3 regions of the Pradoshia sp. genome follow, and region 1 is predicted to be linked to each of the others. Evidence: riboswitches for the same ligand, from Rfam matches in the RefSeq annotation. Region 1 holds a riboswitch; each other region holds the start of a gene.
What was found. A riboswitch is a leader RNA that binds a small molecule or an ion and turns the genes downstream of it on or off. The one in region 1 is predicted to bind S-adenosylmethionine.

Region 1 (12,743 bases):
TCCCCTCTGAGCCATGTATGAATATCAATGTATTGCATCTTGCTGACATCCTCATACCCTGCTGCGTCACGATAGAATGGTGCAGTAATGGTCTTATAATCCAACCCGCCATGGTATGGTTTGTACAGCTCTTTCTTTTCATCCTCCACGAACATTTTCGCATTGCCGATATAGCGTTCTTCCATTGGTGTACAGCCACGTTCAATGAAGCTCTTTCCTTTAACCCCTTCAGGAAGAATAGCCGCAATTCGTTTTAAGGAACGGGTTAAGACTGCAGGCATTTTCGTGAATACCTCAAGAGATTGCGGTTCGCGGTAAATATTATAACCGCCAAATAATTCATCCGCTCCTTCCCCAGACAGCACGACCTTCACATGCTTTCTCGCTTCCCTTGAAACGAAATAAAGTGGTACACATGCCGGGTCAGCAAGCGGATCATCAGCATGCCACATAATCTTCGGCAGTTCCTGCATATATTCCTCCGGCGAAATGATGTAGCTAATGTTTTCTACGCCCAATTTATCGGCTGTTTCTTTTGCCACATCGATCTCACTGAATCCTTCATGCTCAAAGCCGACAGAGAACGTCTTAATATTTGGATGGAATTTCTTTGCGATAGAAGCAATTATAGAAGAATCAATTCCTCCGGAAAGGAATGAACCGACAGGCACATCTGAGCGCATATGCTTCTGTACACTGTCAATCATTACTTCACGAATCTCCTCTGTCCAATCCTGCTCTGACTTCAGAACTGGTGAAAAGGACGCCTTCCAATATTGACCGATTTCAATTGGTCCCCCGATTGATTTCTTTAGATAATGTCCTGGGAGCAGCTTCTTGATGCCATCTGTCATTGTTTCCGGCTCAGGCACGAATTGATAAGTTAAATAATGCTGCAATGCATCCAAATTAACCTCTTCATCACCAGAAGCCAATACGATGCTCTTCTTCTCAGAGGCAAAGAATAATCTGTCTTCTTCCTCTTTATAGAAGAACGGCTTGATTCCAAACGGATCGCGTGCTGCAAAGATGGATTTCTCCTTTTTGTCCCAAATGACGAACCCGAACATCCCGCGCAGCTTCTTAACAGCCGCTTCTCCATAATACGCATATGCACCAAGGATAGCCTCCGTATCAGAATTCGTCTTGAATTCCAACCCTTTAAGGGAAAGCTCCTCTCTTAGCTCCAAATAGTTATAAATTTCACCATTGAAAACGATCCAATACCGTTCATTCTCAAAAGAAAGTGGCTGGTGACCGCTTTCCAGGTCAATAATACTTAAACGGCGAAAGCCTAATTGAATATATTCATCAACATAAAAACCTTCATCATCTGGTCCTCTATGGTAAATAAGATTGTTCATTTCCTTTAAACAATCAGATACGAGAGCATCTTGACATTTATCTAGAACACACCCAACAAAACCGCACATTACGAAAAAAACCTCGCTTTATAATAAATATTTTTTATAATTGCACCAATCTATACTATCAGACTTTTTGCGCAAAATATGTCGAATCCTACGAATTATTTACCGGTATTTTTAGAAAAATATGTAACATTAGTATGTCATTTGTCGCATAAAGACTATTAAAAAAACCTTAGGGCATGTATGCCCTAAGGTTTTTTCATTATATGGAAGCTTGTGTACGAAGTACTTCTGCTTTATCTGTTTTCTCCCATGGAAGATCCAGGTCATTGCGTCCAAAATGGCCGTAAGCAGCTGTTTGTTTATAAATTGGACGGCGCAGATCAAGCATTTTGATGATACCAGCTGGACGAAGGTCAAAGTTTGCACGGATTAATTCAACCAGCTTATCTTCATCAACCTTGCCAGTTTCAAAAGTATTCACCGCAATGGATACAGGCTGAGCTACTCCAATCGCATAAGCCAATTGAACTTCAGCCTTTTCAGCGAGACCGGCTGCCACGATGTTCTTCGCTACATATCTGGCAGCATAGGCAGCAGAACGGTCTACCTTTGTCGCATCCTTGCCGGAGAAAGCACCACCGCCATGACGCGCATAACCGCCATACGTATCAACGATGATTTTTCGACCAGTTAATCCAGCATCTCCTTGAGGTCCGCCAATCACGAAGCGGCCTGTTGGATTGATGAAGTATTTTGTCGCTTCATCAATTAAATGAGCCGGAACAACTGACTTGATTACATGCTCTTTTAAATCCGCCTGAATTTGTTCAAGGGTTGTTTCCGGGTCATGCTGAGTTGAAATAACAATTGTATCAACACGAACAGGTTTATCATTCTCATCGTATTCTACAGTTACTTGAGTTTTTCCATCAGGACGAAGGTATGGCAGGATTTCCTGCTTACGTACTTCTGTCAATCTTCTTGATAATTGGTGGGCAAGTGAGATTGGTAGAGGCATTAATTCCTCTGTTTCATTGCAGGCAAACCCAAACATCAGGCCTTGGTCACCAGCACCGATTGCTTCGATTTCTTCGTCTGTCATCGTTCCTTCTCGAGATTCAAGCGCCTGGTCTACCCCTTGAGCAATATCTGCTGACTGCTCATCAATGGACGTCAAGACAGCACAGGTCTCTGCATCAAAACCGTACTTCGCTCTTGTATACCCAATTCCTTTAATCGTTTCACGAACGATTTTCGGAATATCCACATAGGTGGAAGTCGTAATTTCTCCTGCAACAAGGACAAGGCCTGTCGTAACAGAAGTCTCACAAGCTACACGCGCATTTGGATCCTGCGCAAGGATTTCATCTAGAATGGAATCTGAAATTTGGTCACAAATCTTATCTGGATGCCCTTCAGTTACAGATTCAGATGTAAACAAATGTCTCTTAGTCGACATAATAAAACTCCTCCTTAAGTACTTATCTATACGGTTACTCATTATCTTTAGTCATGTCCTGAATGCACAAAAAAAGACCTTCCTAAAGAGGAAAGGTCTATATCTCACGAAATTCGCCTTTCACTCTCATCGTTCAAGGCTTCTATTAGCCTTGCATCAAGTTAGCACCTTTGCGTGAACCTAATAGCGGTTCAAACTGCAGGTTGCCCCGGCTTCATAGAGCTTTGTTCCCTCCACCGAGTCTTGATAAGAGTATCCGTTTCAAAGTTAAATCTTAACTTACTATACTATGAACTGTCAATATATGTGCAGGATATATTTGTATGGGTTTCAAAGCCCCTCAACTGTCGCAATTTTATGAATAAATTGATATAATATATTGTGAACAAGTTAACAATATTAGTAATAGGAAATATTAAAAGCCGAATCAATCCTGTATGGCTAAGGAAGTGAGCAGCAGCTAAGGATGTGGAACGGTTGTTTAATATTTTTTATTTATCTAATCGTTAATTAGTATGTTTAATTTACACAAATATGTTATACTATTTTTCATACAAGAGACAAATACATTAATTGGAAGAGGATGATTTCTTATGAGCCATGTTGAAATGTCCAATGAGTTGAAGCAACTGCTATCTAATGAGAATATGCACATCCAGTTATCCGTTCCTCAATTGGTTGAGAAAGTATTAGCACGAAATGAAGGGATTTTGACATCCACTGGTGCTATCAAGGCAGAAACAGGCAAGTATACCGGTCGATCTCCAAAAGATAAATATATTGTCGAGGAAGCTTCCTCAAAGGATAAAATTGACTGGGGAAGCGTAAATAAACCCATCTCGGAGGAAGCATTCGCGAACCTGTATGAGAAGGTCATCAGCTACTTGAATAAGCAGGATGAACTTTTCGTCTTTAATGGCTACGCAGGTGCAGATAAAGAATACCGCTTACCTATCCAAGTAATCAATGAATATGCTTGGCATAATCTGTTTGTACATCAGCTGTTCATCCGCCCGACAGCGGAAGAACTAAAAACCCATAGCTCAGAATTCACGATTATTTGTGCGCCTGGATTTAAGGCAGACCCGAAAGTTGACGGTACGAGATCCGAAACCTTCATTATCGTTTCATTCGAGAAGAAAGTCGTCTTAATCGGCGGTACAGAATATGCCGGGGAAATGAAGAAATCCGTCTTTTCCATCATGAACTACTTGCTTCCTGAGAAAGACGTATTCTCCATGCACTGTTCAGCCAATGTTGGACAGGAAGGGGATGTTGCCCTATTCTTTGGTCTTTCCGGTACAGGCAAGACAACCTTATCAGCAGATCCGAGCCGCCGCTTGATTGGTGATGATGAACACGGCTGGTCTCCAAGCGGTGTCTTTAATATCGAAGGGGGCTGCTATGCAAAGTGCATAAACTTATCTCATGAGAAAGAGCCGCAAATCTTCGATGCCATTCGATTCGGTTCTGTCCTTGAGAATGTAATGGTTGATGATAAGACTCGCATTGCTGACTATGACAATGGTTTCTTAACGGAAAACACACGGGCTGCTTACCCAATCGATGCCATCGACAACATCGTCAAACCAAGTGTGGCTGGGCACCCGACAACCATTATCTTTTTGACAGCTGATGCATTCGGTGTGCTGCCTCCTATCAGCAAGCTGACAAAGGAACAAGCCATGTATCATTTCTTGAGCGGCTACACGAGCAAACTAGCTGGAACAGAACGCGGCATTACTGCACCAGAGGCAACCTTCTCAACCTGTTTCGGTTCACCATTCCTTCCGCTTCAGCCTACCCGCTATGCGGAGATGCTTGGCAAGAACATCGAGGAGCATAATGTCCAGGTATACTTGGTCAATACAGGATGGACAGGCGGCGAATATGGCACAGGCAGCCGTATGAAGCTCTCATACACCCGCTTGATGGTACAGGCAGCCCTTGAGGGTGAACTAAGCAATGTTGAAACCGTTCAAGACAGTGTATTCGGCCTACATATCCCGCTTCATGTCCCTGGCGTACCCGATGTCGTATTGCAGCCAAATAAAACATGGGCAGATCAAGAGGCCTACTATAAGAAAGCTCATGAGCTTGCAGCCAAGTTCCGTGAGAATTTCTTGTCATTTGATCATATCGACACAAATATCGTCATTAAAGGCGGTCCAATTGCTTAAAGAAATAGCAAAAGTGGAGAAATCAATTATGATTTCTCCACTTTTTTTGTATGTACACCATTCAATTCTTCTCAACGAGCGGCCACTTCTTCAGCCAGTTCTTTATCGCTATTCTCTTTTCATATAGATCCAGCCGCTCGGCTGTCTCTGTAAAAAACGGAGTCGGCCGTATCTTCATCGCAAGGAGGTCATGCACGCCTCATGGTGCACATAATTGAAGATCTCCATGTTCATCCAGCTTTACGCCGACTGCACTTGCCGTTTCGGGGAATTTAGAGATAGCATCACTAGTTGAAGTATACGGAGGAATCTGATTGACCATATGCATCCTTGCTTCATTCTTGACGGACCACGGCCTGCCCGGCAGGAGCCTCTCTAACTTCCGCTCTAAAACCTTTTCCACTCTCTCATCTGTCTCGCTCTCATCGAAGTAGATAAAGTCTATATCTGGAAGCGGCGTTCTCTTTGTATACCCATGTAAGACATCCCATACCTTTGTACGGACAAAACCGGCACAAATCGACCAATCTGATTTATGCAAAGATTGGGCTGCTTCCAAGGTCTCCATCATCCAACGGTCTTGTTGAATGACTTTAAGGATATCTGCTTCATTCTTCAATCTACATCCCGCCTCTCATTTCATTCACCGCTCTTAAACAATATCTCTTAATATCCGCCAATTCATCTTTATTTACAGGCAATTGAGCTTTCTCACAGAAGGAAACAAAGTCAGAGCAAGCTTTCATAATTTCCGCCTCAAACACCCCTTTCGGAATACGCTCACTTACTATTTCAGTCTGTTCAACAGACAGGACAAAGCCCTCTTCATCTGTTTCATACTGATAATCCAACACCTTTAATTGGCAGTCCTGCTCATTTAGCAGAATAAAGAAATCCGTTGATTAATCCAGAAAAATAATATTTGCCCCTCCATCTTTCTCATAATCCTTGAACCGAATCAAGGTCTCACACGTCGTCAAGAGAGAGGTCGTAGCATAGCTCATACCGCCAAACCGCTCTCCTCGAATCCAGAAAGATATCTCTCCGTCCAAAAAACTATCATCCACTTGTGTCTTCAAATTACGGAGGGCCGCCTCCTTACAGCCTGATTCCAAGATACTTATCAGAGACAGCTGACTAACCGTGTCATCACGGTGAAATTCATAATCATACACAAAAATACCAATCTGAAAATCCATTCTGTCTCCCCCTTTATCGCTAGGAAAATCAAAAAAGGCACACAGTGCATATGCCTTCTGTCTGCCTTTTAGCTTCTTAGTTGCTGGAATTTAAGGAGATAAGCTGATAGGTTATCGTTGTCTTAGCGTTCTCCCATTCTACCTTCTTGATCAATGCTGTTCCTCTTGTGTCTCCTTCAAGCGTTGTCCGAATTTCAATCGGAATATCAATTGGATATAATCGATATCCATCCTTTTGTAATGTGAAGAGATTTTCCTGAACACGCTTCTCATTAGATTTCGTCACAATGAGGGTATTCATCTCCATTGGCATGCCCACATTATTCAACTCCCTCGTTTGATCTACTTATTTACCATCGTACCATTGGAAGCCGTTTCTTTCATCCATTTCGTCAGATCACGTACAATTTGACGGTTTATTTCCGGTGGAAAGTAATGGGTAAATCCGGGAAAATACCATGTTTCCACTTCTTTACCTGCCTCTCTCAACCGCTCCTCAAGCATCACTGCATGCTGAATGGAGACATTCTTATCTTCCTCGCCATGAATAATCAGTACCTTACAAGCGATTCTCTCTATCTCATAGAGAGGCGTACGTGCTTTATAGGCAGCCGGATACTTCATCGGGCTTCCCCCAATGACCCGCTTGAGCATTCTTCGAAGATCAATCCGCTCCTTATAAGTAAGCACCATATCTGATACTCCTCCCCACGTGACAAGGGAGGCAGCCTCCGGACAGCCAATAGCTGCCCAAAGAGCCATAATTCCTCCTCGTGAGAAACCAAATAGGTGAATCCGCTCTGGATTAACCATTGGATGCCTCTTCAATAATTCAAAGCCGGCAATCGCATCAAAGCGGTCCTCCAAAGCAAAATCCTCATCTCCCTCCCCTCCCTGATTCCCTCGGTAAAAGGGAGCGAACACAACAAATCCCTGAGAGGCGAACTGGATGATTCTGCTCGGTCTGACGGTGCCGACATTCTTGATCCCGCCTCGCAGGTATAGAAAACCATCATGTATTCCAGCATCCTTTGGTTCTGCCAACAGTCCTTTCACCGTCAAGCCATTCGAGAGATAGGTCACCATATATAAAGAAATCCTTGGATGCGGGGAAGGGTATCGTGTTTTTTTGACGATTTGTCCAAGCTTAGAGGATGTTTGTTCCACTCTTCCTCACTCCTTTCATTTATAGGCAATCACACATTTTTTCCGGTATACATACAATGCAAGTATTAAACCAACGGCATACATATTGCCCGTTAAGGAGGAATTTCCCTTGAAGAACAAGCTTAAAACCAGCCTATTCTGCTTGTTATCGTTCGTTCTTCTCTTTAGTTTAGCTGCCTGCAAAGACAGCGGGGATGATAAAGAGAAAGCATTGAAACCAGTCCGCGTGGCAGAGGTAACCCGCTCCATTTTCTACGCTCCGCAATATGTCGCCCTTGAGAAAGGCTTCTTTACAAAAGAAGGCCTTAAAGTCGACCTGCAGACTACCTGGGGCGGTGATAAAACCATGACAGCCCTATTATCAGGAGGAGCTGATGTCGCGCTAGTCGGCTCAGAGACATCCATCTATGTGCATGCCCAAGAATCACGAGATCCGGTCATTAATTTTGCCCAGCTTACCCAAACAGACGGCACCTTTTTAATCTCAAGAAAAGAAATCAAGGATTTCAACTGGGATATGCTGAAGGACAGTACCTTCTTAGGCCAGCGAAAAGGCGGGATGCCGCAAATGGTCGGCGAGTTCGTATTGAAGAAGCATGGAATCGACCCACAGAAGGACTTGGATTTAATCCAGAATATCGACTTTGCCAATATCGCGAGTGCCTTCTCATCAGGTACAGGTGAATTCGTCCAGCTATTCGAACCCCAGGCAAGCATGTTCGAGAAAGAAGGCAAAGGGTATATCGTTGCCTCATTCGGCCAAGAATCAGGCCATATTCCTTATACCACCTTCATGGCTAAACAGAGTTATATAAAAGATAACCAAGATACGATTGAAAAATTCACACGGGCCATCTATAAAGCTCAACAATGGGTGCAAGAAACTGATTCAGCTGAGGTCGCCAAGATTATTTCACCTTATTTCGAGGACACCGATACATCCATCATCACTTTAGCGGTTGAGCGTTATAAGGCGCAGGAATCGTTTGCCCTCGATCCCATCCTTGATAAGGAAGAATGGGCAAATCTTCAGGATATCATGAAGGAAGCTGGAGAAATCGAATCACAAATTGACCACCAAACATTAGTGGATACCTCCTTCGCCGAAGAGGTCTCCAAATAACAAAGGAGAATATAGCACTATGCCTTTACTCCAAATTAAAAATGTCTCACACCTCTATTTATCCAAAAATGAAGCTGCAGCTGCACTTGAAGACATTACGTTAAGCGTCGAGAAGGGAGAATTCATTTCTCTTCTCGGCCCAAGCGGCTGCGGTAAAACTACCTTGCTCTCCATTGTTTCGGGTCTGATGAAGCCTACAGAGGGCTCAGTAACCATCTCAGGCCATAATGTCTTAGAGAGCCGAGAGGATATTGGCTACATGCTTCAGCAGGATTATCTCTTTCCATGGAAGACTATTAAGGAAAATATCCTGATTGGTCCTAAGCTGTTAAAGAAGCTAGACGATGAGCATGAGGCCAGTGCCCTTTCTTTACTCGAGCAAATCGGGCTCGGCGATGTGTTAGGGAAATTCCCACGCGAGCTTTCAGGCGGTATGCGGCAGCGGGTCGCACTCGTACGTACACTCGCCACAAATCCGACTCTTTTATTACTCGACGAACCCTTCTCTGCTCTTGACTTCCAAACAAAGCTGAAATTAGAGGACCTGGTCTCATCAACCTTAAAGTCATTTGGGAAAACAGCGATTCTCGTCACCCATGATATCGGGGAGGCCGTTGCCATGAGCGACCGTATTTTCCTGCTTTCACCCCATCCCGGCAAAATTCATAAGGAATTTATTGTCCCGGAGGAAGTAAGGAATCTCTCCCCATTCACAGCCAGGAATCACCCGGATTACAATGAAGTATTCCAAGCCATCTGGAAGGAGATGGAGCAATATGCCTGATGAACAGAAAGTGCAAGCCCTTCATCGCGGCTATCTCCAGCAATTGAAGAAATCACAGCGCCAAGTATGGGGCTACCAAGGAATACTATTCGTACTCTTCTTTGCTCTATGGGAGACGGCGAGCCGTCTTCTCTGGATTGATCCGCTTCTTTTCTCTGCTCCATCAAAAGTCGTCAAAATGCTGATTGAAAAGATTCAGGATGGGAGTCTGGCTATTCATTCCGGTCTCACCTTATTTGAAACGGTTGTCAGCTTCATTCTCGGCACACTGCTTGGCACGATGCTGGCTGCTGCACTCTGGTGGTCACCGCTTCTCTCCAAGGTTCTGGACCCGTATCTTGTTATCTTTAATGCGATGCCAAAGGTCGCTCTCGGTCCCATTATAATCGTGGCTATGGGCCCGGGTATGACATCTATCATCGCAAACGGGATTATCATCTCTGTCATTATCACAACCATTGTCGTGTATACGAGCTTTAGAGAGATTGATCCGAATTATATAAAGGTGCTGCAAACCTTTAAGGCTGGGCGGGGCCGTATCTTTATGGAAGCTGTCCTCCCCTATTCCCTGCCAGTTATCATATCTACGCTAAAGGTCAATGTCGGCCTTGCCTGGGTCGGCGTCATTGTAGGAGAATTCCTGGTCAGCTCCGAGGGACTCGGATATTTAATCATCTACGGGTTCCAGGTTTTTAATTTCACCCTTGTGCTCATGGCCTTGCTTGTCATCGCGGTCTTTGCCACCGTTATGTATAAATTCGTTGAATTTCTGGAATCAAAGCTTATTCGTGACCAGCATCATTGATTGCAGCTAATCGGTCCAATGCATAGGGAACAACTTTGTCTTTCATGATAAAGCTATAGTCAGAGCTTGTTTGATAATTGTCCGGCAATCGATCAACTAAGAGGGGGCCGTCCGTTTCCATATAGCTTCCTTTATCCTCCAGCCGGACAATATCTGCATAGTAAACCGCCTTAATGATAGACGATGGCTCACTCTCCACCTTATATTCACCAAGAGGGATCATATCTCCCGCGATTCCCCCTGTTTCTTCATTCACTTCACGCACTGCTGCCTGAACAGGGGTTTCATTTTCTTCAACCTTTCCTCCTGGAAACTCAATTCCTCGCTTTGGATGCTTCGTCAGCAGCCACTTGCCTTGATAGGAACAAATGACTAATACATGGGCTGCCGCTTGCCCGAATAAACCTTGCTTATCATTCCACTGCACTTGATTATCATAATAATCATAAAACCTCTTCATCTCATACCACCTCCTCATCAAGAGTGTTCTTTCCTGCTTTTCCTACATAAAATTATAGCATTCCATCGGGATTCCCCCTTATTCGACGCATACATTTACAATATTTCTTGTTTTTCAAGAGTAGACTTATTCATGTTGGGGTAAACAAATACTATATGGATAGAGAAAATAATTGGAAAGGAGTTTAAAGAATGAATTTCATTGATGAACTATACCAGCTGTACCGTGATAAGCTGACCGGGGATGATGAAGACATCGATGTATTGGCCCTTGCCGTTTTAGAGCAATTAGACCGCAATGATGTTCTGCAATTGATTTCAGAGCTTGAGGATCGTGAACTATATAATTTAATGGGGCTTTATTTAACTGACAGCCTGAAGAGGCGCTTTGCGAATGATACATTCGACCAAGACCCTTCAAAATTTCTCCATTGATTGGCATGCATACATAGCCGAACCTTCCTGACTAAAGGAGGTTTTTTTTCGTTGTTCTCAAAAAATGTTATACTAGCCTTATCTGCGTCTTTTAGGAGGATAATGAATGGGAATGATGTACATCGTATTTCTCGTAAGTGCCATTATTATCGTAGCCGTAATCGCTGTTACGGCCATGGTCACCACCAAAGCATATGGATACAAACATACAATTGACCCCATCGAGAATAACCCTAACATCCAAGAAAAAAGGCCTTCTGAGGAAAAATAAAAAAGGAGGAATCACTCCTCCTTTAAAAATCAGGCAAATACTTGCTTCAATTCTTCCTTTGATTGTTTGAGCCAGAAATTCATTAATTTCTTTGCGCCCTCAAGATCATGCAATTTAGCCTGACCGCATTGTTTCTCGTTAGCGGCTGGAATCTCGGTAATCTCCACCGCTTCCTTCATCGTTTTATCAAGGACATCAATGATTTCCTCAACCGTCGGCTCCCCGCTCACCACAAGATAAAACCCGGTCTGGCATCCCATTGGCGAGATATCGATAATATCGAAATGCGTGTAATCCTCCGCATACTTACGGATATTAAAGGCAAGCAAATGTTCTAATGTATGAATCGCATCCGGCTTCATCGCCTGCTTATTTGGCTGGCAGAAACGAATATCAAACTTATTGACAACACCGTCGCTCCCTACCTTATGAACACCGCAATGACGTACATAGGGGGCTTTTACCGCATTATGGTCCAATTCAAAGCTTTCTACAGATGGCATATGATGATGACCTCCTTTTTTACTCCTTTCATTCTACCTCTTCCCTGACTATATTTCATCTCTAAAATTTGATGTTTCAAGCAAAAAACTTTATCATATGGTGGAACAAATCAAAAAATGAAAGAAGTTATTAAACATGAAAAAGATTCTTTTGAAGATCATTCATTTTTACCGAGTCGGCATCTCCCCCCTGAAACCGCCAAGCTGCCGTTTCTACCCAACCTGCTCCACTTATGGGCTGGAGGCAATAGAACGTTTTGGCGCATTGAAAGGAACTTGGCTGACGATTAAACGGATATCAAAATGTCATCCATTCCATCCAGGCGGATTTGACCCCGTCCCTGAGAAAAAAACAAAGGATGATAAAAACACTTGATTTATCAAAAAAACCACTGTATGATAGCCATATGTCAAATCGAAATCGTTTCGATTTATTTTTATGCCATTTAAATCGTAATCAGTACGATTAAGATAAAAAGGAGGCTATAGCTTTGCGTAAGCTAACATTTGCATTTGCACTAATTCTTACAGTATCCGTCTTCTTAGCTGGCTGCGGTTCATCCTCATCCGAAACTAAAAAAGACGATTCTGCATTAACAATCTACACCACCGTTTACCCGCTCCAATATTTTACTGAGCAGATTGGCGGCGAATATGTGAATGTCAGCTCTATCTATCCAGCCGGAGTAGATGAGCATACCTTTGAACCGACTCAAAAGGACATCATTAATATCGCAGAAGCTGACCTATTCTATTATATCGGCTATAACCTCGAGGGCTTCGTCACAAGCGCTGAGAAAACCTTAAAGAACGAAGATGTAGAGATGGTTGCCATTGGCGAGGATGTTCATATCGAGGAGGAGGACCATGACCACGAGGAAGAGGGCCATGACCACGAGGAAGAAGCAGACGATGGACACGATCATGGCTCCGTAGACCCGCACCTTTGGATAGACCCGGTCTATGCAAAGGAAATGGCGGAACT
Region 2 (6,067 bases), on a different contig from region 1:
TTTTACTGAATAAACCGGACTAAGGGGAGAGAATATAGAAGCGAATTATACTGACTTAGGATTCTCGGATAAAATGGGTCTTAAATTAAGAATGTTAGTAGAAAACCAATTAAGTGAAGAATACTTCTCAGGAATTAATATATGTGATGAAAGAGATACACATTCCAGAGGGCTGGATGGAGTTTGTTTACGAACCAACTTACCCCATTTTTTTATTTATTATTGGAGATTCCATACACACTTTAAAAGTGTGAAAGGGGAATTCCCCTTCACATTTTTAATAAAATACCGGTAAATATTCGGTCTACGTATAAGACTGAGTTATTAACTGATTGATAAGAATCATATCCAATAGCTGATTAGTTCGTGATAATCGAACACCCCAAAAGGTAGATTTTGATTCTGACTTTTAGGGTGCCTCTTACAATCTTTATTAAAATAGCTTAGTCCCCTTTTATCCCGCTGACGGAAACAGCGGTACATGGTTTCAGCTCCATTTCATTTGTTCTGATGGAATGGAATCCAGTCCTTTTCATGAGTGACGAAATCTCGAGGGAGAGCTTGGCAGCGTGTTTGATGGTGGCATCCTTTTGCCGGGGCTGGACGGTGATGGTGAGGCTTCCTCCAGTTGTCAAAAGGGCATGCAAACGGCTAAGGGAGGTTTCTTTTTCCTCCCACATAGGGAAACTGTTAACGCTGTATATACGGTTATATTGATTCTCTAATGGTACATCTAAAGCTGTTCCAAGCGTGATGGTGAGACGCCCGCTTTTCAGGGAGTCTTCATTTCGCTCTTTGGCCAAGTCTATCATTGCCTGTGATGGATCAAAGCCATCAAGACGGCATTTCGGGAAGGAAGAGAGAAGCATATGCAGCCCCTCACCTGGGCCAAATCCAATCTCGAGTACTTTATCTCCATTTACCAATCCGAGCTCCTTGAAGGTCCAATCATATAATACGCCATTTTCAACTGCCATGACCTTGCCTGCTGCTTTTCCAATCAATCCCTTTGGTTCTTTAAATTGCTTTGAAACGAAATCCTTCATACATCATTCACCTCATTCCCTTATTACCCAAATATGGGTGAGGGGTAACTTTCTGAGAATAATTTTCTAAATAAATTGAAATTACTGAAAATTTGTAGTAAATTTAATAAACAATCCAATATTTTCTTATCTAGAGAGGCGGAGGGACTGGCCCTGCGAAACCTCAGCAACCTGGACAAACAGTGTCCAAGGTGCTAAATCCAGCAAGCTTAGCTTGAAAGATGAGTGCCGTACATAACTGGGGCCTTCATTTTTGAAAGGCTCTTTCTTTATAATCGGACATCCATCTGCATACTCAAGGGGAGGGGAAAAGATGCGTTTACTAGAGAGACTTAAGGGGGAAATCCTTGTTGGAGATGGAGCGAGCGGTACATTGCTCTATTCCTTTGGGATAGATACATGCTATGAGGAATTAAATCTCACCAATCCAGAACGGATTGCCGAATTACATAAGGAATATATAGGAGCAGGTGCCGATCTGATTCAGACAAATACATTTGGAGCTAACTTTCACAAGCTGAAGCGCTACGGACTTGAAGGTGAGGTTGAGCGGATAAACAGGGAGGGAGTCAGGCTTGCCAAGGAAGCGGCAGCAGGCCGGGTTTATGTCCTTGGTACGATAGGCGGGCTACGCAGCGTACGGAAATCCGAGCTAAGCTTGACGGAGATTGGGACCTATTTCAAGGAGCAGCTGGATGCGCTTCTTCTAGAAGAGCCGGACGGTCTAATCCTGGAAACCTATTATGACCTAGAGGAATTATTATATGTCCTTGAGATAGCAAGAAAGCAAACGAATTTACCGATTGTCGCCAATATTTCCTTGCATGAAGTCGGCCTGCTTCAAAATGGCATGCAGGTGAAGGATGCCTTTGACCTGATCAAAGGAAAAGGAGCCGATATCATTGGGTTAAATTGCCGCATGGGGCCCTACCATATGATTCGTTCATTCGAGGAGGTGCCATTAAGAGAAGATGCCTTCTACTCTGCCTATCCTAATGCGAGTCTGCCCGACTTTACGGATGGCCGTTATGTTTACTCGACTGATGCAGATTATTTTGTCAGCGCAGCGAAACAGCTCGTGGAACAGGGTGTGCGGTTAATTGGCGGCTGCTGCGGGACAACGCCCGCCCATGTACGGGCCATTAAAAAGGGGATTCTTGGTCTTGTGCCTTTGACAGAAAAGAAGGAGGTCATCAGCCGAAAATCCCATGTCTACACCTATGATTTTCGACAGCCGGATAAAGAGACGATTTTAGGGAAGGTGAAGAAAGGGCCTGCTATTCTCGTAGAATTGGATCCGCCGAAAACGCTTGGAGTGGAAGAGTTCATGAAGGGGAGTCGATATTTGCACGAGATGGGGGCTGATGCCATTACGCTAGCGGATAACTCTCTGGCCTCCCCTCGCATATCAAACGTCGCGATTGCTTCCTTGCTGAAGGCTGAGCTGAAGAAGAATCCACTTGTCCATTTGACGTGCCGCGACCACAACCTCATCGGCTTGCAATCTCATTTAATGGGGATGCACACAATAGGGCTTAATGAGGTCCTAATTGTAACGGGAGATCCCTCGAAAATCGGTGATTTTCCAGGTGCAACCTCTGTCTATGACTTGTCTTCCATTGACTTGATTTCATTAGTCAAACAGTTCAATGCGGGTATTTCCTATTCGGGGAAATCGCTGGGCGGACAGACGAATTTCGAGGTGGCTGCGGCTTTCAATCCAAATGTAAAATATGTGGATAAGGCTGTTGTGAGAATGGAGAAGAAAATCCAGGCGGGAGCGGATTATTTCCTCACGCAGCCGGTATTTTCCGTCGAGAAAATTCGGGAAGTTTATGAAGCGACCAGGCATATTAAAGCCCCGATCTTTATTGGGATCATGCCGCTGACGAGTTACCGGAATGCCTCGTTCCTGCATAATGAGGTGCCGGGAATTACCTTGCCGGAGCCTGTGCTGCGTGCAATGGAAAAGGCAGGAACAGATGCGGAGGCATCGATGAGGGAAAGTCTCGCCATTTCTAAGGAGCTTTTGGATGCGGCGGCAGAATATTTTAACGGACATTATATTATTACACCTTTTATGAGATATGAATTAAGCGGAGAACTTGTGGCATACGCCAGCACGAAGAAATCAGTCATAAGCGGGGATGTGTTTGAACAATGAATTCACATAAATTAAGAGATTTACTGAATGAGAGAATTGTCATCCTTGATGGGGCAATGGGAACGATGATCCAGGCACTTAATCTGACGGAAGCGGATTTTGGAGGGGAGGAATATGATGGGTGCAATGAATATTTGTCCATCACAAGACCGGATGCAATTCGAACCATCCATGAGCAGTATTTGCTTGCGGGAGCTGACATTATCGAGACGAATACATTCGGTGCGACACCGATTGTCCTAGATGAATATGGATTAAGCCATCTTGCCTATGAGTTGAATGTGAAATCAGCCCAGCTTGCGAGAGAGGCTGTCGATGGTCTCGGAACAGAAGACGGGACGCGCTTTGTGGCCGGCTCAATGGGACCGACAACCAAGACCTTATCCGTAACCGGAGGAACGACATTTGAGACGCTCGTCGAATCCTATGAAACCCAGGTGAGGGGCTTAATTGACGGCGGAGTTGATCTGCTCCTCCTTGAGACCAGCCAGGATATGCTGAATGTAAAGGCTGCGTATATCGGAATGCAGAATGCCTTCGTCTCAAAAGGGAGAGAGCTTCCGCTGATTCTATCAGGGACGATTGAGCCAATGGGAACAACACTTGCCGGACAAACGATCGATTCATTTTATATATCGTCCGCCCATATGAATCCATTGGCGATTGGGCTTAATTGTGCAACAGGTCCAGAATTCATGGCCGAGCATCTGCGCAGTTTATCCGAGCTGACGCCAAGTGCTGTCAGCTGTTATCCAAATGCAGGGCTGCCAGATGAGAACGGTCAGTACAATGAAACGCCGCAATCCTTATCTAAGAAAATCAAGCAATTCGCGGAAAAAGGATGGATCAATCTTGTCGGCGGATGCTGCGGAACGACCCCAGATCATATTCGGGCTATTGCCGAAGCAGTCAAAGGGATTGAGCCCCGCAGAGCACCGGAGCCTCAAATGAAGCATATGCTCTCAGGAATTGAAGCGCTGACCTATGACGATTCCATGCGCCCATTATTTGTTGGAGAACGGACCAATGTTATTGGATCACGTAAATTCAAGCGGCTTATTAAAGAAAGGGCCTTTGAAGAGGCTGCCGAAATTGCCCGCGCACAGGTGAAAAAGGGAGCGCATGTCATTGATGTCTGTCTGGCTGACCCTGACAGCGATGAGGTAGAGGATATGGAGCAATTCATGAAGGTTGTCGCCAATAAAGTGAAGGTTCCCTTTGTGATTGATTCAACAGATGAAGCCGTCATTGAACGAGCACTTCGCTATTCCCAAGGGAAGGCCATCATCAACTCCATCAATCTTGAGGACGGGGAAGAGCGATTTGAGAGTATCATTCCGCTGGCGAAACAATATGGCGCAGCCCTTGTCGTCGGAACGATTGATGAGAAGGGGATGGGGGTAAGTGCTGCACGAAAGCTTGAGGTTGCCCGTCGTTCCTATGAGTTATTGACGAAGAAATATGGAATTCATCCGGAGGATATTATCTTTGATCCACTCGTCTTCCCAGTTGGAACGGGAGATGAGCAATATCGAAATGGAGCTGCCGAAACAGTTGAAGGATTAGCTGCCATCAAGAAGGAGTTCCCAGGTACACTCACCATCCTCGGAATCAGCAACGTTTCTTTTGGGCTTCCTTCTGAAGGAAGGGAAGTGTTGAATGCCGTCTATTTGTATCACTGCACGAAGGCTGGGCTTGACTATGCCATCGTCAATACAGAGAATCTGCAAAGGTTTGCCCTCATACCTGAGGAGGAAATCAAGCTTTCAGAAGGCTTGCTATTTCATAATTCTGATGAAACGCTCTCGAAATTCGTGGAATTTTACCGTACGAAGAAACCGGTGGAAAAAGAGCAGAAGGAAAAGCTGCCGCTTCTTGAGCGCCTTCCTGAATATATCATTGAAGGAACGAAGGAGGGACTGAAGGAGGATATTGATGAAGCTCTCACAGAAGGAATGGCCCCTCTTGATATTATCAATGGGCCGCTAATGGCGGGGATGGCCAAGGTTGGCGAGTTGTTCAATGATAATCAGCTCATCGTTGCTGAGGTACTTCAAAGTGCAGAAGCAATGAAAGCAGCTGTCTCCCAGCTTGAACCGCTGATGACAACGTCCGGTGATAAGACTGTTAAGGGCAAAATGGTGCTCGCAACCGTGAAGGGGGATGTTCATGATATTGGGAAGAACCTCGTTGACATCATCTTAAGCAATAATGGATACGAAGTCGTGGACCTGGGCATCAAGGTTACCCCTCAAACCCTTATCGAGGCGGTACGAAAGGAACATCCAACCATCATCGGTTTATCCGGTCTGCTTGTGAAATCAGCCCAGCAAATGGTCATAACGGCACAAGACTTGAAGGAGGCTGGAATCAATACGCCAATCATTGTCGGCGGCGCAGCCTTAACGAGGAGATTTACCACAAATAAGATTGCTCCAGAATATACTGGACCCGTCGTATATGCGAAGGATGCCATGAAAGGCCTTGATCTTGTAAACCAGCTGCATGACCAAGAAACACAAGCAGATTTCCTCAAGGAAATACTAGGAGAGAAACGAAAAACGAAAGAACCTGAGGCGGTTAAGGTAGCAGCCATTGAGAGTGCTGAAACACCTCTTAAGACGGTGCAGGACCAGTTAAGTCCGCCAGTACCAGAGGACTTAGAACGCCATATCCTGCGAGACTATCCGCTGAAGCAAGTATATCCATATATCAATAAGCAAATGCTTTTTGGACACCATTTCGGCTTAAAAGGCAATATTGATAAGCTGATTGCTGAGGAAGACCCAAAAGTGATGAACCTGCTATCCATTGTCAATGAAATTGTTGAACAAGACTTGATTAAGCTGCATGCTGC
Region 3 (12,743 bases), on a different contig from region 1:
ATAAGGACTTTTTATTTTACCACAAAATTCTATCATTTCGTTGTAACGGATTGGGAGCTGATGCCTGTTGCCTTCTCGATAGCAAGCTCAAGCTCTTCGATTAAATCCTCCACATTCTCAATCCCGATGGAAAGACGAACGAGATCATCAGTCACCCCGGATGCCTTCAAATCTTCTCCCCTTAATTGCTGGTGAGTCGTGCTTGCGGGATGAATAATCAAGCTCTTCGCATCTCCGACATTCGCGACATGTGACCACAGGCCGATTGTATCAATCAATGTCTTTCCGGCAGCCCTTCCGCCCTTGATGCCGAAAACAGCTACAGCACCCGCTCCTTTTGGCAAATATTTATTGGCGAGCTCATAATCAGGATGGTCTGGATCACCTGGATACAGAACCCAGCTTACAGCTGGATGCTGCTTTAAGTATTCAATGATCTCCTCAGTATTGGCAATATGCTCCTTCATCCTGACATGCAGGGTTTCAAGACCAAGAATAAATTGAAATGCATTGTATGGACTTAAGGCTGGACCCAAATCCCTTAATAGCTGGACTCTCGCTTTAATAATATAGGCAGCTGCCCCAATGGCCTCGCTGTAAATGATGTCATGATAGCTTGAATCAGGCTCCGTAAACCCTGGGAATTTCGGAGAATTCCAGTCAAACTTTCCTGCATCCACAATAATGCCCCCTAAGGTTGTTCCATTCCCAAGCAGCCATTTCGTTGCAGAGTGAACAACAATATCTGCTCCATGCTCAATTGGCCGGCATAAATACGGGGTCGCAAATGTATTGTCAACAATAAGCGGAATACCAGCCTCATGGGCAATCTCTGCCACCTTTTCAATATCCAGTACACTCAAGCTTGGATTACCGATTGTTTCTCCAAAGACAGCCTTCGTCTTCGGCGTGATAGCCTGTCTGAAATTCTCCGGATCACTTGGGTCGACAAACTTCACCTCTATTCCATATTTAGGGAGTGTTGTCGCAAATAAATTATATGTACCCCCGTAGAGTGTAGAAGCTGCCACAATTTCATCGCCTGCACCCGCAATATTCAAAATGGACAATGTGACGGCTGCTTGACCGCTCGCAACAGCAAGCGCACCAATTCCACCCTCAAGCTCTGCAACCCTTTCCTCAAGGACACTCGATGTCGGATTGTGAATCCGGGTATAAATATAGCCAGGCTCTGATAACCCGAATAAATTGGCCGCATGGTCTGTATCCTTAAATAAATAAGCATTGGATTGATAGATAGGCACGGCCCTTGCTCCAGATAATGCATCTTCCTGCAGCCCTCCATGAATTCCTACTGTTTCAAAGCGATACTTCTTCTTTTCTCCCATCCTTCGACACTCCTTTTCATCTTTTGTGATTTCCCGGAAAATAAAAAACCTCTTCACTTAGGAGAAGAGGGTAGATTCGATTCATCTCGCCTTATCTCCCGGAATATGATTCCGCAGGATTTAGCACCGTGCATCACATTTAGTGATACCGGTTGCCGGGCTTCAACGGGCCAGTCCCTCCGCCACTCTCGATAAGTTATTCAGTTTAGTTGATTAAAACTATAGCATAGGAAAAAAAAGGAGTCAATTGATAATTCTGAATTTTTAATTATTAATACCCACAAAAAAACAGACTGTTTACTCGAAATAACAGATCTGTTTTCTTACACTCTATAAATCACGCAATCGTGCAATAAGATACGGAACCGACTGGAAGGCATATATTTTATCAACCACCAGCTCTCCTTCCAGGAGAATTAAGCATGGCACACTCTCAATTTGATATTGTTCCGCAAGCTCCTTAGCATAATTTAAGTTCACTCTTTCGATTTCGACATTGCACACTAGCTCTTCAGCCACATCAAGCATCTTTCCTGCGACTTGGCATGTACCGCATAAGGGGGTATACGCATAGATAGCTTTCTTCATGAATCTTCTTCGATCCTCTCTATCTTTTATTGATTGAACGATTTCACAAGAATATCGGCTTCTGTTAGAACCTCTGCAATATGACGGGCAGGGGCATCCTCGACCTCTCGATACACTCGATCTATATATAAATGCTCCGCATTCGGGAGCTCTCTTCTTAATTGACGTCTTAATTTCTCTCCAGATTCATCGGCATCCACCAGTATATATACATCCTTATCCTCAAGAGATTCCACTAATTCATCCAGCTTCTCAAGCCCTATTGTTCCATTCGTGCAAATGATTTCTATATCCTCAGCCAAAACGGCCAATACCTTCTTTCGGTCGCGATTGCCTTCTACAATGATGACCTTGTCCGTCATTTCATCACCTTTTCCGAGCTATTATAAGCCTTCCTTCTATTATACGTATCATACCCCATGCAAGGTAAATGTAACAAACCAACTCTTTGCATAAAGCTTTTCTCGGTTCTCTAACAATCAAAAGCATGTTATTAGTATGCAGATTATGTAGTTCTAAGAAGGCAAGCCGCATTCAAAGGACAAATAGATAGGCATTAAAAAAAGGAAGGACATCTCCTTCCCTTTCTCATATCCTTTAAGAATTAGTCTTCATTAATGGCTTCTTCATATTGTTCAGCGCTGAGTAAATCCTCTAATTCACTGCTGTTAGATGGTTCAACAATAATCATCCATGCTTTTTCATATGGAGATTCGTTGACATATTCAGGGCTGTCACTCAGCTCCTCATTAATGGCAACAACCTTTCCGCTGATTGGCGCATAGAGCTCAGAGACCGTTTTAACAGATTCTACGCTTCCGAATGGTTCGTCTTTTGTGATTTCATCATCCACTTCAGGAAGTTCAACAAAGACGATGTCACCAAGCTCCGCTTGGGCGAAATCAGTGATTCCAATACGCACTGTTCCATCTTCCTGCTTAACCCACTCATGCTCTTTTGTGTATTTCAAATCCTTCAGTATGCTCATTTTGCTCTACCCCCATATTATGTAGTCTTTCATCATCTCTATCATGACATCAAACGATTTTTTTGACAATTAATTCATGCCCATACAGACTCAAAATTTTCTTCCTTAAAGCCGATGGTTGCCTTTTCCCCGTCATACGCAATCGGACGCTTGATTAACATTCCGTCAGAGACCAATAAGGAGAGCATCTCATCCTCAGACATTCCCTTCAGTTTGTCCTTTAACCCTAATTCACGATATTTCATTCCACTTGTATTGAAGAGCTTCGTCAAAGGTAAACCGCTTTTTTCATATATCGCTTTAAGCTCTTCTTTTGTCGGCGGGGTTTCAGCGATATGGATGGCTTCATAGGCTGCGCCATGATCATCCAGCCATTTTTTCGCTTTCCTGCATGTCCCGCATTTTGGGTACCAATAAAACGTCATCATATTTATCTTCACCTCATTTGAAGCATATCATATCCGCACGAAAAAAGCCCAGCACATGCCGGGCTTCATAACATCTACTTTTCATTAAAGAACAAAGCGCTCTGCTTCAACGATTTTTTCTGCTGCTTCGCGTTTAAGCGCAATCACGTTTACTGGAGTAAAACGAGTGAATTTGCGAAGGGCAGATGTCATCATGCGAAGAGTATCACCTGTTTCTGTGCCAACAAGGGTTTCCTTCGCATGCTTCTCAATTTCTCCAAATGCTTCCTGGCAGAAGATTTGTGTGTAAAGAAGCTTCTGTTTGTTCTTCTCTAGACCAGTTGCACGAATGGCCTTTTCGGTACGAAGGACAACAGATTCCATAGCATAGATGTAAGAAGCAATATCTGCAATATTCACAAGGATTTCTTGCTCCTTCTCAAGCTCTGTACCGAATTTTTGAGCAGCCAGGCCGGCAATCATGATCCCGATTTTCTTCGCGTTTTTCACTAGCAGCTTTTCTTGATCAAGCGGCTCTTCTCCTGCTTCTTCCGGCATCATCATCATAAGGCCTTCAGAAATCTCTTGGGCTTTTTGAAGCAATGGCAGTTCGCCTTTAAGCGCTTTTTTCAAGAAGGTACCTGGTACAAGCAAACGGTTGATTTCGTTTGTTCCTTCGAAAATACGGTTAATACGAGAGTCACGATAAATTCTTTCGATCTCATATTCAGCCATAAAGCCATATCCGCCGTGAATTTGTACGCCTTCATCGACAACATAATCTAATACTTCAGAGGCAAAGAATTTATTGAGAGAGCACTCGATGGCATACTCGGCAATGGATTGTGCAACTGCTTTGCCATCTTTTACTTCTTCATCGCTCAAGCGGCTCATTCTTTCTTCAAATAAACCAACTGTTCTATAAACAGAGCTTTCAGAAGCATAGATTTTGGATGCCATTGTCGCAAGCTTCTCTCTAGTCAGATTGAAGGAGGAAATTGGTGTTTTGAACTGCTGACGCTGATTTGCATAGCTTGATGCAAGCTCAAGAGCGCGTTTGGAGGCACCTACTGCACCTACACCCAACTTGTAACGTCCGATATTTAAGATATTAAAGGCGATGACATGTCCTCGTCCAACTTCGCCTAGAAGATTTTCAACTGGAACCTCAGCATCTTCCAAAATCAATGTACGTGTTGAAGAGCTCTTGATTCCCATTTTCTTTTCTTCTGCTCCTGTAGAAACGCCTGGATATTCTCTTTCGACGATGAAAGCAGAGAATTTGTCGCCGTCGATTTTCGCATAAACAACGAATACATCTGCGAATCCAGCATTCGTGATCCACTGTTTTTCTCCGTTAAGGATGTAATGAGTACCCGCTTCATTCAATTTAGCTGTTGTTTTCGCACCAAGTGCGTCAGATCCTGAGCTCGGCTCAGTTAGTGCATAGGCAGCCAATTTTTCACCTGTCGCAAGAAGCGGCAAGTATTTTTGTTTTTGTTCTTCATTACCGAACAAGACAATTGGAAGGGAACCAATTCCAACGTGAGCGCCATGAGTAATGGAGAACCCTCCTGCAGGAGCCATTTTCTCTGTAATTAGCGCAGAACTAATCTTATCTAGACCAAGGCCGCCGTACTCTTCTGGTACGTCAGCTCCTAGTAATCCAAGCTCTCCAGCTTGCTTCAATAGTTTGACAGAACGGTCAAATTCATGCTCCTCCAAGTATTCGACTTGTGGAATGACTTCATTGACCAAATAGTCTTGAGTTGTTTTCGCAATCATTTTATGCTCATCTGAGTAATCTTCCGGTGTGAACATTTTCTCTGCATCGATATCTTCAATTAAGAATGCTCCGCCTTTTAACACTTCTTCTGTTTGGTTAGCCATTTTCTTCGTTCCTCCTTAATGTTTGGCTCCGGCAAAAAGGTACTGACCTCTTCTGCCGGAGTGAATTCTATTCATCTATTAAGCCAGTAATTCGAATACGCCTGCAGCACCCATTCCGCCGCCGATACACATGGTCACGACACCGAATTGCTCATTGCGGCGCTTCATTTCATGCAGAAGGCTGAGTGTCAATTTCGTTCCAGAGCAGCCCAACGGATGCCCAAGCGCAATGGCTCCGCCGTTAACATTGACCTTTTCTTCATCCAAGCCTAGATGACGGATAACCTGAATGGATTGAGAAGCAAACGCCTCATTTAATTCAAACAAACCGATATCAGACAGGCTTAATCCAGCGAGTTTAAGTGCCTTTGGAATAGCCTCAACTGGACCAATTCCCATAATCTCTGGCGGTACACCTGCAACCGCGAAGGAATGGAATTTCAAAAGCGGTTTTAATCCTTCAGCAATAGCCTTTTCCTTATCCATTAACAAAACAGCAGCAGCACCGTCACTCGTTTGAGAAGCATTCCCTGCAGTGACCGTACCGGTGACGGAGAAAGCTGGGCGCAGTTTGCCAAGTACTTCTGCCGTTGTTCCTGGTCGAACACCTTCATCAGTATCGAATTGGATTTGCTTTTCAATCAATTTATTATCTGCCCCAACCTGACGAAGGGTTACGTCAACCGGAACGATTTCATCCTTGAATTTTCCTTCAGCGATTGCTTTAGCCGCTCTCTCATGGCTTCGTACAGCAAACGCATCCTGATCCTCACGGGAGATATTGAATTTCTTTGCTACTTCCTCAGCTGTGTGGCCCATACCCATATAATATTCAGGAGCCGTTTCAGCCAATGTGGCATTAGGGCGGACGACATGACCCATCATCGGGACCATGCTCATCGATTCCACCCCGCCGGCCAGCACCGTATCAGAATGGCCGAGCATAATGCGCTCCGCTCCGTAGGCAATCGATTGAAGGCCAGAGGAACAATAGCGGTTGATGGTGATAGCTGGCACATTGTATGGAAGCCCAGCCAATGCTCCAATGTTTCTTGCAACATTCAAGCCTTGTTCTGCTTCAGGCATCGCACAGCCAAACACCATATCATCAATTGGACCGTCATAATTATTTGCACGTTTTAATGTTTCTTTAACAACCAAAGCACCTAAATCATCCGGTCTTACACTTGCAAGAGTTCCTTTTTTCGCTCTTCCGACCGGCGTTCTTGCTCCAGCTACTATTACTGCTTCTCTCATGCCAATCCCCCTCATAAATCGATTTATTCTTAGTTACGTAATGGCTTGCCTTTAACGAGCATGTGCTGCATACGAGCTTGTGATTTAGCTTCTTGAACAAGACTGATGAAAGCCTCGCGCTCAAGGTCAAGCAAATACTGCTCATCGACCTCAGTGCCATATGGAACCTTGCCTCCTGCAAGTACATAGGCAATCTTCTGCGCAATCTTCAAATCATGCTCAGATATATAGCCGGAATAAAGCATCGTTTGTGCCCCTAGCAGCAGGGCTGCATATCCAGGCTCACCGGATACAGGTATTTTCTTGCGAACCGGCGGCTTATAGTCTGTATTGGCTAATCCTAAAACGACCTGCTTCGCATCATATAATTGATGATCAGGATTGGCACTTACGCCGTCTGCCGCATTCAAGAAGTTATTATCACGGGCTTCTTCACCGGATGTGGATACCTTCGCTGTGGCAATGGTTTCAAATACCTTGATGGCTATTTGGGTAAGGTCAAAGTCTACCCCATTTGGCAGGCTGCTCAAATGTTTGATATACAATTCCTTATTTCCGCCTCCCCCAGGAAGCAAGCCGACTCCTGTTTCAACAAGACCCATATAGGTCTCAGATGAGGCCTGAATGCGGGCTGCCGGCAAGCAAATTTCTGCTCCTCCGCCCAGTGTCATATTGTGCGGTGCAGCTACTACTGGTTTCTTGCTATATTTAATCTTCATCATCGCTTGCTGGAATTGACGAATAATCATATCAACATCAAATATATTGTCATCCTGAACTTCCATGAGAATCATGGCCAAGTTGGCACCGACACAGAAATTCTTGCCCTGGTTGCCAATTACCAAGCCTTTGTAATTCTTCTCGACTTCATCAATCGCATAATTAATCATTTGGATAATGTCAAAACCAATCGCGTTATTTGGTGAATGGAATTCAAGCAAGGCAACACCATCGCCGAGATCAATCAGGCTGGCGCCGCTGTTTTTCTTAATAACTCCTTTTTGCTTTTTGAGCTGCTTCAAGTTAATCGCTTTCTCATTAACAGCGACTTCCTTGTAGTCTCCATTTATATAGAAGAGCGTGCCATTCTCCCCTTCTTTATAGAAGGAGGTGTGGCCAGCTTCAAGCATTTCTTTCACCCACGCAGGAACCGTCATACCCTCTTCTTCCATCTTAGCTACAGATTTCTCAACCCCAATGGCATCCCAGATTTCAAACGGCCCAAGCTGCCAGCCGAAGCCCCACTTCATCGCTTGGTCAATTGCGACGATATCATCTGCAATCTCACCTAATAATTGTGCTGAGTACACAAGTGTTGGGCTAGTGATATTCCACAATAATTCCCCCACGCGGTCTTTCGCATAGACAAGTGATTTCAATTTACGAGCTGCGCCTTTCGCCTGCTTCGCCATCTCTAGTGATGGCGCTTTCAGTTTCTTGCGCTCTGTATATTCAAGCGTAGATGGGTCCAGCTCAAGAATCTCTTTCCCCTTCTTTAGGTAGAATCCTTGGCCTGATTTGCTTCCGAGCCATCCATTTTCAAGCATTTTTGTCATGAACTCTGGTATTTCAAATACGTTCTTTTCTTTTTCATTGCTGACATTGTCATAGACATTCCTCGCAACATGCGCAAATGTATCAAGACCGACTACATCAAGCGTTCTAAATGTCGCACTCTTCGGACGTCCAATCAGCGGGCCTGTTACAGAATCAACCTCGCCAACACTGTAACCCCTTTCAATCATTTCCTGGACAGTGACGAGCAAGCCATAGGTTCCAATTCGGTTCCCGATGAAGTTCGGTGTATCCTTCGCCTCTACGACTCCTTTGCCAAGTACATCCTCACCAAACAATTTCATCGCCTTTAAGACCTGCGGGTCGGTATCCTTTGTCGGGATAATCTCCAATAGCTTTAAGTACCGCGGCGGATTAAAGAAGTGAGTTCCAAGGAAATGCTTCCGGAAGTCCTCTGAGCGTCCTTCTGCCATCGCTTCGATTGAAATGCCGGATGTATTGGAACTGATAATCGACCCAGGCTTTCTATATTCATCTATTTGAGCAAATACACTTTGTTTAATATCCAATCTTTCAACAACTACCTCAATGATCCAATCACAGTCACCGATATTCGGTAGGTCGTCCTCGAAATTTCCTGCTTCGATTAATGATAGGTTTTTCTTTGAAGTCAGTGGTGCAGGCTTTTGTTTGACTAATTTTTGAATCGCTGTTTGGGCTAGTCGGTTACGAACTTGCTTATCTTCGAGTGTAAGCCCCTTCTTTTGTTCGTCTCCAGAAAGCTCTCTCGGAACGATATCTAGTAGCTTAACTGGAATCCCCAGATTGGCTAAATGTGCGGCAATCCCAGATCCCATTACTCCGGAGCCTAATACGGCTGCTTTTTTAATTTGAAGGTTCAACATTAATCCCCCTTTAATTTGAATGAATGCTCATTCATTTTTAACTCAAAAAAATTTGAAAATTAATATCCTATATTTATAAATATAAGAGATATTTGTAAATTCTGCAATGAAAAAGCCATAAAAATGGTATTTTTGTTTTGCATCATTTAGTAAAAGCTATATGTGGAGGTGATTCACTAATGGCTCGATTAAAGAAAAATCCATCTAAAGCAGGTGTCAGTGCGGCAAGCGTGAAAGGAGACGCTGGACCGCATGTAGAAAAGCGTTATGGAAAGTCCAACAGCCAGAATAGTCAATTCAAAAAATAATGGACCCCATACCATTATATGAATGGTACAGGGCCCATGAACCTTGTTTGCCTAATTAAACGGTGTACATTTTATTATATTCCATGGAAACCCTTGTTCCTGCTTTTCCTTCAAGGGCTTCCACAACTTGATCAAGGGAGGTAATGATTGTTGTTCTGCCTTCCCTTGATTCTGCGAATTGAATGGCGGCCTCAACCTTTGGAAGCATGCTTCCCGGTGCGAATTGCCCTTCCGCCGCATATTCTTTTAACTGTTCCGTACCAACTTCTTCAAGCATCAGCTGGTTCGGTTTATTGAAATTGATATAAATATTGTCTACAGCTGTAAGAATGAGGAAAACATCCGCATCAACAAGCTCAGCTAGCTTCTCTGAAGCAAAGTCCTTATCAATTACAGCCTCGACTCCGATTAATTCTCCATTCTTTTCTACGACCGGTATTCCGCCGCCGCCTGTTGAGATGACAATTTTGCCGTCTTCAACAAGTGTATTGATGCTTTTATGCTCTTGAATGCTGATCGGCTTTGGTGAAGGAACTACCTTTCTCCAGCCGCGTCCTGCGTCCTCTTTTACAGAAGCCCCTGTTTCGGACATCATTTTTTCTGCTTCTTCTTTTGTATAGAAAGGACCAATCGGCTTTGTCGGATGAATGAAGGCAGGATCATTCTCGTCAACCACTACTCGTGTAACAATGCCGACAACCTCTTTATCCAGCCCCTTTTTGGCTAATGCTTTATCCATTGCATTTTCTAGCCAATACCCGATCATCCCTTGGGACATTGCACCGCATGTATCGAGAGGCATTGCTGGATTCTTTTCACTGTCCGCTGCTTTTTGCTGCAAAAGAATATTGCCGACCTGCGGACCGTTCCCATGAGAGATTAAAATATCATTTCCTTTCTCGACAAGGCCGACAAGCTGTTCGGCTGTCTTCTCAAGCGCCTTTTGCTGTGCTTTAGCACTCGCATCTCCAGACTGTATAGCATTGCCTCCGAGAGCAATGACAATCTTTTGCCTTTTCATAAAAGAATTCCTCCTACCGTATCAAATGAATGGATTAAATTGTAATGCCTCCAGTGATCAATTCATAAATAGCCATGACCGCAAAGATAATAAGTGCGGCAGAAATCGCCAAGTCTGATTTGGTGAATACTTGTTTCACATTGGCTTCTTTTTGAACGAGATAATAAATAATGATACCTGGTGCATAGAGCAGCATAGTTAATAGTAGGTAACCGACACCGGCTGCATAGACCATCCAGATAGCATAGACGCTCGCAACAATCCCGACAACGAGATTCTTCGTACGATCGGCTGCTTTATCTTGAATGGAATATTTCAATTGATAGAATGCTGTGAAAGCATATGGAATCAAAATAGCTGATGATGCTAATGAGAATGCAAAGTTATACGCTTCCTCAGATACTAGGAATGTAAGTAAGAATACTTGGATTAATCCGTTTGTCAGCCATAGAGAATTGGATGGCGCACCATTCTTGTTCACTTTTGCAAACCAAGATGGGAATAATTTTTCTTTACCTGCCAAATATGGAATTTCAGCTGCAAGCATTGTCCAGCCTAACCAAGCTCCCAATACGGAAATGATCAAGCCAAGGTTGATGACAATAGCACCCCAAGGACCAACAATACTTTCAAGTACATAGGCCATGGAAGGGTTGCTTAACCCAGCTACATCTGCTCGAGCCATAACACCCATAGACAAGAAGGAAATTAAAATATAAATAATGAGCGTACTTACCAAACCGATAACAGTTGCTTTACCGATATCTTTTTTGTCTTTGGCACGAGTTGAAAGAACAACCGCTCCCTCAATACCAATGAATACCCATAATGTAACTAGCATTGTGCTTTTTGATTGAGCCATGACATCAGCGAATTGGAATCCGCCGCCTGTTCCCCAGAAATCATCGATGAAAATATCTGCATGAAAAGCAAAAATACCGATAATAATGAATAGGAAAATAGGAACAAGCTTAGCGATTGTTGTCACGACGTTAACAAGCGCTGCAGAGTGTACACCGCTTAATACAAGACCATGAACGAACCATAAAAGTATACTTGCCCCGATAATGGCAGCAATCGTTTGGCCGCCTTCAAAGATTGGGAAGAAATAACCGATGGATGAGAATACGAGTGTCGCATAGGCTACGTTTCCGAGCCAAGCAGAAATCCAGTACCCCCAAGCACTGTTAAACCCTAGGAATTTACCAAAACCTGCTGTAGCATAGCTAAATACCCCGCCATCCAGGTCAGGGCGTTTTTCATTCAAGTTTTCAAAAGAGAATGCTAGAGCAATCATCCCGATACCTGTGATGACCCAACCAATGATTGTGGCACCAGGTGATGCGGCTCCTGCCATGTCGGAGGCTAAGTTAAATGCTCCGCCGCCAATCATGGAACCGACAACAATCGCGATTAACGAAACCAAACCTAACTTCTTGTTACCATCCATTGTTTCTCACCTCTTTGATAAATTGTGAAGGCAGGGAAGCAAATCCCCGCCTCCTGATCTATGTGATTAATCAATATCACCCAATGTTAGGGCCATTACAGCCTTGATTGTGTGCATACGGTTTTCCGCTTGATCAAATACTTTAGAGTGTTTGCTGCGGAATACCTCATCTGTCACTTCCATTTCACTTAATCCGTGTTTTTCATGCACTGCACGGCCATAGGAAGTTTCTAGATCATGGAATGCTGGCAAGCAGTGAAGGAAAATAACATTATCATTGCCTGTTTTTCTAATCATCTCCATGTTCACTTGATATGGAGAAAGCAAGGCGATGCGTTCTGCGAATTTATCCTCTTCACCCATGGATACCCAAACATCTGTATAAATGACATCTGCTCCATTTACCGCTTCATCAACATCTGCTGTAATGGTTACACGTCCACCAGATTTCTCTGCCAATTCTCTTGCTGTCTCAACGATAGAGCTTTCAGGGAATAAAGATTCAGGAGAGCAAATTCTCACATCCATACCGACGATTGCTCCGCCAATCAGCAAGCTGTTTGCAACATTATTGCGGCCGTCTCCGACATAGACAAATTTCGCACCTTTTAAGTGGCCGATATTTTCTTTAACAGTTAAGAAATCTGCTAATGTTTGAGTCGGATGCCACATATCTGTCAAGCCATTCCATACTGGAACACCAGAGTGTTCAGCCAATAACTCTACTTTAGAATGCTCGAATCCGCGGAACTCAATTCCGTCAAACATTCTGCCAAGAACCTTTGCTGTATCTTCAATAGATTCTTTCTTTCCAAGCTGAATATCATCTTTACCCAAGTATTCAGGGTGTGCTCCTAGATCGATACAAGCAACTGTGAAAGAGCAGCGAGTTCTTGTTGATGGTTTTTCAAAAAGAAGGGCAATGTTCTTGCCAGCCATATAATGATGCGGAATGCCTTGTTTCTTCATTTCTTTCAAATTAGCCGCAAAATCAATCATGTATAATAATTCTTCTTCAGAAAAATCCTTTTCACATAAGAAACTTCTTCCTTTGAAATCTGGTTT

Region 2: linked by a shared signal. The riboswitch ahead of ACI35L_RS14175 (bifunctional homocysteine S-methyltransferase/methylenetetrahydrofolate reductase) and the one ahead of metK (methionine adenosyltransferase) in region 1 are both predicted to bind S-adenosylmethionine.
Region 3: linked by a shared signal. The riboswitch ahead of ACI35L_RS08115 (O-acetylhomoserine aminocarboxypropyltransferase/cysteine synthase family protein) and the one ahead of metK (methionine adenosyltransferase) in region 1 are both predicted to bind S-adenosylmethionine.

Annotation. Positions count from the first base shown of each region.
Region 1 is NZ_JBJEFJ010000168.1:9,543-22,285, reverse strand. Features, by position in the region: gene asnB (asparagine synthase (glutamine-hydrolyzing)) at 1-1,433, opposite strand, end outside; gene metK (methionine adenosyltransferase) at 1,633-2,832, opposite strand; SAM riboswitch class I at 2,956-3,085, opposite strand; gene pckA (phosphoenolpyruvate carboxykinase (ATP)) at 3,441-5,012, shown strand; partial or broken gene ACI35L_RS14780 (nucleotidyltransferase family protein) at 5,074-5,580, opposite strand; gene ACI35L_RS14775 (hypothetical protein) at 5,633-5,866, opposite strand; gene ACI35L_RS14770 (hypothetical protein) at 5,915-6,211, opposite strand; gene ACI35L_RS14765 (DUF2584 domain-containing protein) at 6,288-6,530, opposite strand; gene ACI35L_RS14760 (alpha/beta hydrolase family protein) at 6,554-7,297, opposite strand; gene ACI35L_RS14755 (ABC transporter substrate-binding protein) at 7,488-8,501, shown strand; gene ACI35L_RS14750 (ABC transporter ATP-binding protein) at 8,521-9,285, shown strand; gene ACI35L_RS14745 (ABC transporter permease) at 9,278-10,090, shown strand; gene ytkD (RNA deprotection pyrophosphohydrolase) at 10,068-10,550, opposite strand; gene ACI35L_RS14735 (DUF6154 family protein) at 10,742-10,984, shown strand; gene ytzI (YtzI protein) at 11,091-11,255, shown strand; gene ACI35L_RS14725 (S-ribosylhomocysteine lyase) at 11,285-11,758, opposite strand; gene yidD (membrane protein insertion efficiency factor YidD) at 11,895-12,134, shown strand; gene ACI35L_RS14715 (metal ABC transporter solute-binding protein, Zn/Mn family) at 12,250-12,743, shown strand, end outside.
Region 2 is NZ_JBJEFJ010000159.1:37-6,103, forward strand. Features, by position in the region: gene ACI35L_RS14170 (class I SAM-dependent methyltransferase) at 444-1,046, opposite strand; SAM riboswitch class I at 1,170-1,274, shown strand; gene ACI35L_RS14175 (bifunctional homocysteine S-methyltransferase/methylenetetrahydrofolate reductase) at 1,360-3,210, shown strand; partial or broken gene metH (methionine synthase) at 3,207-6,067, shown strand, end outside.
Region 3 is NZ_JBJEFJ010000086.1:28,951-41,693, reverse strand. Features, by position in the region: gene ACI35L_RS08115 (O-acetylhomoserine aminocarboxypropyltransferase/cysteine synthase family protein) at 33-1,349, opposite strand; SAM riboswitch class I at 1,438-1,547, opposite strand; gene ACI35L_RS08110 (thioredoxin family protein) at 1,680-1,937, opposite strand; gene ACI35L_RS08105 (toprim domain-containing protein) at 1,964-2,299, opposite strand; gene gcvH (glycine cleavage system protein GcvH) at 2,542-2,925, opposite strand; gene ACI35L_RS08095 (arsenate reductase family protein) at 3,000-3,353, opposite strand; gene ACI35L_RS08090 (acyl-CoA dehydrogenase family protein) at 3,438-5,222, opposite strand; gene ACI35L_RS08085 (acetyl-CoA C-acetyltransferase) at 5,301-6,479, opposite strand; gene ACI35L_RS08080 (3-hydroxyacyl-CoA dehydrogenase NAD-binding domain-containing protein) at 6,509-8,899, opposite strand; gene ACI35L_RS08075 (YuzL family protein) at 9,079-9,207, shown strand; gene arcC (carbamate kinase) at 9,263-10,228, opposite strand; gene arcD (arginine-ornithine antiporter) at 10,263-11,678, opposite strand; gene argF (ornithine carbamoyltransferase) at 11,745-12,743, opposite strand, start outside.